One region of the Kitasatospora sp. NPDC007106 genome, then DNA from elsewhere that is predicted to be linked to it. Evidence: riboswitches for the same ligand, from Rfam matches in the RefSeq annotation. Region 1 holds a riboswitch; each other region holds the start of a gene.
What was found. A riboswitch is a leader RNA that binds a small molecule or an ion and turns the genes downstream of it on or off. The one in region 1 is predicted to bind thiamine pyrophosphate.
Positions count from the first base shown of each region.

Region 1 (2,259 bases):
GCGTAGGTGTCGTTGAACTCGCCCTCCTCGACCCGCAGCGCCAGCAGCGTCACCAGGGCGCCGATGCCGCCGGTGAGCAGCCGCCGGTCCACCTTCGGCAGCAGGTTGTGCACCGACATCGCCGTCGAGTACACGTTCGCGAAGGACTGGTCGGTCTCGCGGACCACCAGCACCAGCAGGAAGGCCCAGCCGGCCGCGACGCCGGTGAACGAGGAGAAGATCTTCGAGGTGTCGCCGCCGGACTGCAGCAGTGCGATCAGGCCGAGCACGTAGCACCAGACCTGCGCCAGCGAGTAGCCGGCGAAGGTGCCCCAGTACGCCGAACCGGGCGTGCGCGCGTGCCGGGTGTAGTCCGCGGCCAGCGGCACGAAGGAGATCGACACCGCGATGATCGCGTCGGTCGCCGGGAGGAAGCCGTCCCAGTTGCCCGCGCCCGGGTCGGGGAAGCCCTGCCGGCCCAGCTGGACGGTGAAGTAGACCATCGCCACGCCGACCGCGACGGCCACGTACTTGCGCAGCACCGCGATCGAGCCGAGCGGCCAGATGGTGAGCGCCGTGGTCAGCACGCCGGCCAGCAGCACGAACAGCCAGCGCCAGCCCTGGGTGCCCGCCACCGTCTGGGCGCCGCCCGCGATCACGATCAGCTCGAAGACGCCCCAGCCGATGCACTGCAGGATGTTCAGCACCGTCGGCAGGTACGACAGCCGGGTGCCGAACAGGCCGCGCAGCACCGCCATCGCGGGGGCGCCGGTGCGGGCGCCGATCAGCGCGGCGACGCCGAGCATCGCGGTGCCGATCACCGTGCCGGTGACGATCGCGGTGACCGCCGCCGCGAAGGACAGCTCGTGGCCGGCCGTGCCGAGCACGGTGGCGGCGCTCTGGAAGCCGATCAGGCTGACCCCGAGGTTGGCCCAGAGGGCGAACTGGGCGCGGAAGTCGAGCGTCCGCGGCGGGGCGGTGTCCAGCACGAGCGGCGCCTCGACGCGCCGGCCGGCCTCGACACCGGGAACAGGGGCAGGCGAAACAGCCGTCATGGCCGGTACTCCCTACGCCGGCATTACCCGGACAGGTTCAGGCGGTCAGCGCCCCCTCGTCCGGCCCGGACTCCGCCCGGCCGGTCGATCGGCGCACTCTCAGCCTGGAAGGTCCAAGCTCCCGCGTGTTCAGATGAGGACGACAGGCTAACGAACCCTGCCGCGCACGCCAAGGGCCGGAGGTTTCCGTTCCGCATCGCGGGACGGCGGCCCGCCGGCCGCGTGCCGCACCCCGCCTTTCGCGTTCCGCCGCAGGTCGGACGCATCCTGTCAGGGACGGCTAAGGATTCTTAGCCGTTCTTCAGAAGGCTCCTTACGGCAACCGAATCAGCCATGCGAAACACTATGGGCCAAGGATCTGTCAGCTATGGAGGTCGTCCGTGAGCAACGAGCACGCGAGTGGGTCCACCGGGCCGCAGGAGGAGCAGCTGCCCTCCGGCGAGCCCCGTACGGTGGGTCCGGCTCCTGACACCGCGGCGGCCCCGCCGCCGCCGGTCGTCGAGTCCGCGCCCACGCTCGCTCTCTCCAAGCTGAGCGAGCCGGCCCCGGCCGCGACCTCGTACATCGACGCCCCGCCGCCGGTCGTGCCCGCGGCCCCGGCCGCGCCGTCGTACCTGGACGCGCCGCCGCCGGCCGTCCCCGCCGGCTCCCCGTACGCCGACGTCCCGCCGCCCGCGGCGGCGGCCGCCCCGGGCCAGCCCCAGCCGCAGCCGGCCAACCCGTACGCGCCGCCCGCCGCGGCCACCGACCCGTACGGCACCCCGGCGGCCCCGCCGCCGGCCGGTCCCACGCCGCCCGGCGAGGCGCACCACCCGTTCGGCGCCGGCCACCCCGTCGGCGGCTGGGGCCACCCGGCCGGCGGCCCCGGCGGCACCGGCAACCCGGGCGAGCCCGGCGGCCCCGGGTACCCGTACCCGCCGGTCGGCGGCCCGGCCCCGCGCCGCAAGCGCGGCGGCCTCGTCGCCCTGATCGCCGCGGTCGCCCTGGTCGCCGGCGTGGCCGGCGGTGCCATCGGCGCAGCGGTCAGCGGCGGCGACAGCTCGGACGGCACCAGCCGGACGAGCACCACCGTCAGCGTCAGCGACAGCCGCAAGGTCACCGACCGCGCCCCGGACTCGGTCGCCGGCATCGCCGCCAAGGCGCTGCCCAGCACCGTCACCATCAAGGCGCAGGGCTCGCAGGAGTCCGGCACCGGCACCGGCTTCGTCTTCGACACCGAGGGCCA
Region 1 is NZ_JBEYFP010000129.1:10,064-12,322, reverse strand. It holds gene ABZ641_RS14115 (cytosine permease) at 1-1,034, opposite strand, end outside; TPP riboswitch at 1,027-1,169, opposite strand; gene ABZ641_RS14110 (trypsin-like peptidase domain-containing protein) at 1,415-2,259, shown strand, end outside.

Region 2 (2,259 bases), on a different contig from region 1:
CCCGCGGCACCAGGTAGATGTGCTGCCCGCGGACCACCGCCCGCACGTTGCGCGACAGGAACGGCCGGTACGCCTCCGGAATCCGCAGCCGCAGCACCTGGCCCTTCACCGGCCGCACCGGCGGCAGCACCCCCTCCGGCAGACCGGGCAGCAGATGGCTGCGGCAGCCCGCCGCCAGCACCGTCCGTCCGGCCGCGAGCTCGGCGCCGCCGTCCGTCCGCACCCCGGCCGCCCGGCCGTCCTCGACCAGCAGCTCGACCGCGGACTCCCGGTGCAGCACCACCCCGGCCCGCTCGCAGGCCACCACCAGCGCCCGGGCGAGGCGTCGCCCGTCCACCTGGTGGTCCCCGGTGACCAGCAGGCCGCCGCGCACCCCCGGCGCCAGCATCGGCTCCAGCCGGCGGCACTCCCGGCCGGTCAGCCACTGCGAGTCCAGGCCCAGCCGGGCCTGGAAGGCGTGCAACTCGCGCAGTTCCTCGCGGTCGTCCGCGTCCAGCGCCACCGCCAGCGTCCCGGTCCGCCGGTAGCCGGTGTCCAGGCCCGTCACTTCGGTCAGCTCGGCCGCGAACGCGGCGTACCGCTCGTTCGACGCCATGCCCAGGCGCAGCAGCGGCTCCTCGCCGTACTGCAGCTCCGTCACCGGCGCCAGCATGCCCGCCGCGACCTGCGCGGCACCGCCGCCGGGCACGGGATCGACCAGGGCCACGGCCAGGCCGCGCTGCGCCGCCCGCCAGGCGACGCCGAGCCCGATGATGCCGCCGCCGACCACCAGCACGTCTGAATGGGACCGTGCCACGTCGCTGATTCTCCCTTCGCCGGCATGACCCGGATCAGGTTCGGACGGTCGCAGGCCGCTCCAGCCCGCCTCTCAGCCCGGTGCACCGGGCTCCCGTGTGGTGTGCACCCACCATAACGCCGGGTGTCGCCGACCCCGAAAGGGCGTACACAGGCTGGACACCCCGGCCGATAGGGTGGCCGCCGTGGCAGAGCTGAACGGAACGGACCGCGTCCTGATCGCCGGCACCGGCATGGCAGGCGCCCAGTGCGCCCTCGCCCTGCGCCAGGGCGGCTTCCGCGGGACGGTCGCGCTGGTCGGCGACGAGCCGCACCGCCCGTACGACCGGCCGCCGCTCTCCAAGGACGTCCTGCTCGGCAAGAGCGACTCCACCGCCTTCGACATCGACTGGGAGCAGCTCGGCGTCGAACTGCTGCTCGGCCGCCGCGCCACCGGCCTCGAACCCGGCGTCCTGCACACCGACGCCGGCCCGCTCGCCCACGACGCCCTGGTGATCGCCACCGGCGCCGAGGCCGTCACCCTGCCCGCCGCCGCCGGCACCCGCATGCTGCGCACCCTCGACGACGCCCTCGCGCTGCGCGCCGACCTCACCCCCGGCACCCGGATCGCCCTGGTCGGCGCCGGCTGGATCGGCGCCGAGACCGCCACCGTCGCCCGGCAGCTCGGCTGCCACGTCACCGTCGTCGAGGCCGGCCCCGCACCGCTGCCCGGCGCCCTGCCCGCCGAGCTCGGCGCCCTGATGGCCCGCTGGTACGCGGACGCCGGCGTCGACCTGCGCTGCGGTACCGGCGTCGCCGCCGTCGAACCCGCCGGCCTGCTGCTCGCCGACGGCAGCCGGATCGACGCCGACCACGTCGTCGTCGGCATCGGCGCCCGCCCCGCCACCCGCTGGCTGGCCGGCTCCGGCGTCGCCCTCGACGCGGCCGGCGCCGTCCTGGTCGACGAGCGGCTGCGCACCGGCGCCCCCGGCGTGTGGGCGGCCGGCGACTGCACCTCCTACCCCTCGCACCGGTCCGGCACCCGGCTCACCGTCCAGCACTGGGACCACGCCCTGCAGTCCGGCGCCGCCGCGGCCGCCTCGCTGCTCGGCTCCGACACCCCCTACGACCCGGTGCCGTACTTCTGGTCCGAGCAGTTCGGCCGCATGGTCCAGTACGCCGGCCGGCACGCCGACGCCGACGAACTGCTGTGGCGCGGCAGCCCCGAGGAGCCGTCCTGGTCGGTGCTGTGGCTGCGCGGCGGCGCCGCCGTCGCCCTGCTCGCCGTGGACCGGCCCCGCGACCTCAACCAGGCGAAGCGGCTGATCGAGCGCGGCACCCCGCTGGACCGCGCCCGCGCCGCCGACCCGGCCGTCCCGCTGAAGGCCGCCGCGGCCTGAGCCGCGCTCACCCGGGGGTCGCCGCCCTCGGCGGTCGTCCGGTCACGATCCGTCATCGGTACCGGGCGGGCGGGGCGGGCTGCGT
Region 2 is NZ_JBEYFP010000029.1:25,903-28,161, forward strand. It holds gene thiO (glycine oxidase ThiO) at 1-796, opposite strand, end outside; TPP riboswitch at 791-903, opposite strand; gene ABZ641_RS05745 (FAD-dependent oxidoreductase) at 972-2,174, shown strand.
Region 2: linked by a shared signal. The riboswitch ahead of thiO (glycine oxidase ThiO) and the one ahead of ABZ641_RS14115 (cytosine permease) in region 1 are both predicted to bind thiamine pyrophosphate.

Region 3 (2,259 bases), on a different contig from region 1:
AGTTGGTGTAGAGGAAGTTCTCCTCGTGGTGCGCCAGGCACCAGGCGGCCATGATCGAGCCGCCGCGGGAGACGATGCCGGTCTTGCGGCGGGCGGTCAGCGGCACGTAGCGCAGCAGCACGCCGGCGTGCACGGTCATGTAGTCGACGCCCTGCTCGCACTGCTCGACGATGGTGTCGCGGTAGACCTCCCAGCTGAGGTCCTCGGCCCGGCCGTCGACCTTCTCCAGCGCCTGGTAGAGCGGCACGGTGCCGATCGGCACGGGGGAGTTGCGCAGGATCCACTCGCGGGTGGTGTGGATGTTGCGGCCGGTCGAGAGGTCCATGACGGTGTCGGCGCCCCAGCGGGTCGCCCAGGTCATCTTCTCGACCTCCTCCTCGATCGAGGAGGTGACCGCGGAGTTGCCGATGTTGGCGTTGATCTTCACCAGGAAGTTGGTGCCGATGATCGCCGGCTCGACCTCGGGGTGGTTCACGTTGACCGGGATGACGGCCCGGCCGCGGGCGACCTCGTCGCGGACGAACTCCGGGGCGAGCCCCTCGCGCAGCGCCACGAACTCCATCTCGGGCGTGATCACGCCCTGCTTGGCGTACGCGAGCTGGGTGACGGCGGCGCCGGCCCGGCCGCGCAGCGGGCGCCGCGGGCGGCCGGGGAAGACCGCGTCGAGGTTGCGGAGGTTCCCGCCGCGCGGCGAGGTGTGCTTGATGCCGTCGTCCTCGGGGCGGGCCTCGCGGCCCTCGTACTCCTCGACGTCGCCGCGCTGGCGGATCCAGGCGTCGCGCAGGGCGGGCAGGCCGCGCCGCACGTCGGGCTCGTAGGAGGGGTCGGTGTACGGGCCGGAGGTGTCGTACAGCGGGACGGTGCGGCCGTTGGTGAGGAGGACCTCCCGGTAGGGCACCCGGAGGTCGGGGCGGCTGCCCTCGCGGTGGGCCTTGCGCCAGGCCGGGGTCGGGTAGCCGGTGGACGCGCTGCTGACGCCCCGGCCGGAGACAGACTGCGGCTGTGCTTCAAAGGTGGTCATGAGACCCTCTACTCCCTACGCCGGCATTACCCGGTCAGGTTCCTGCGGTCGGCGCAGCGGTCGGTCCGTGTACCGCGGACCCTTCAGCGCCCTCTCAGCCCGGTGCTCCGAGCTCCCGTTGGCTGCAGGCGGATGCCTGCAGCAAGACGTCAACACCGTAGCGGCAGCGTCGTGGCAGGTCCAGACGGGTTCCGGCCAGTGGACGGGCGCGGCAGACTGGCCGGCATGGTGGGCAGCACAGGGCGGGTGACCGGGCGGACGGGGCCGGGGCTGGTGGGCGAGGTGATGGTGTTCGTCCCCGAACGGCACGGGACGGAGGCCTTCCTCGCGTATCCGGCGGTGCCGGGCGAGGAGCTGGTGGTGGGCACCCCGGTGGTGGTCGTGGAGTACCAGCCGCCGCGCACGGTGTACGTCGCGGCGGTCCTTTGACGGAATCTTGACGCACTCCTGGGCGAAACACGGCCGCCGGGCCCTTCCCCGGCGATCACGACAGGCGCAGAATCTCCTGCTGCCGCCGGCTACCGCGCCTTCCTGCACACCAGAGCGCAGCCACGGGACACCGGCGTGCCCTGAAGGGGGAATCAGCCGATGTTGATCGGCATCGCGGGGGCCGTCGTGGCTTCCATCGTCGTCCTGGTCGTGCTCTTCAAGCTCATGTGGCGGGTCGCCGAGCCGAACGAGGCACTGATCATCTCCGGGTCCCGGCACCGCTCCGAAGGGGTCGCGGACGGGCTCGGGTTCCGTATCGTCACCGGGCGCGGCACGCTGGTGCTGCCCGGTGTCCAGGTGGTGCGCCGGCTCTCGCTGGACCTCAACGAGGCCGAGCTGGACGTCGAGTGCGTGACGTCGCAGGGCATCCCGGTGCACGTCAAGGGCGTGGTGATCTTCAAGGTCGGCGACGACCCGGTGTCGATCGCCAATGCCGCCCGCCGCTTCCTCGACCAGCAGAAGATGATGGGCCACCGGGTCCACAACGTCTTCGCCGGCCATCTGCGGTCCATCGTCGGCGGGTTGACGGTCGAGGACATGATCCGTGACCGGGAGCGGATGACCGGGGAGACCCGGGCCGCGTCCGGCAGCGAGATGGAGAAGCTCGGCCTGATCATCGACTCGCTGCAGATCCAGGAGATCCTCGACCCGACCGGCTACATCACCAACCTGGCCGCCCCGCACGCCGCCGCGGTGCAGCGGGACGCCCGGATCGCCGCCGCGGAGGCGGACCGCCGGGCCACCGAGGC
Region 3 is NZ_JBEYFP010000055.1:14,208-16,466, reverse strand. It holds gene thiC (phosphomethylpyrimidine synthase ThiC) at 1-1,021, opposite strand, end outside; TPP riboswitch at 1,017-1,148, opposite strand; gene ABZ641_RS08640 (hypothetical protein) at 1,247-1,450, shown strand; gene ABZ641_RS08635 (SPFH domain-containing protein) at 1,610-2,259, shown strand, end outside.
Region 3: linked by a shared signal. The riboswitch ahead of thiC (phosphomethylpyrimidine synthase ThiC) and the one ahead of ABZ641_RS14115 (cytosine permease) in region 1 are both predicted to bind thiamine pyrophosphate.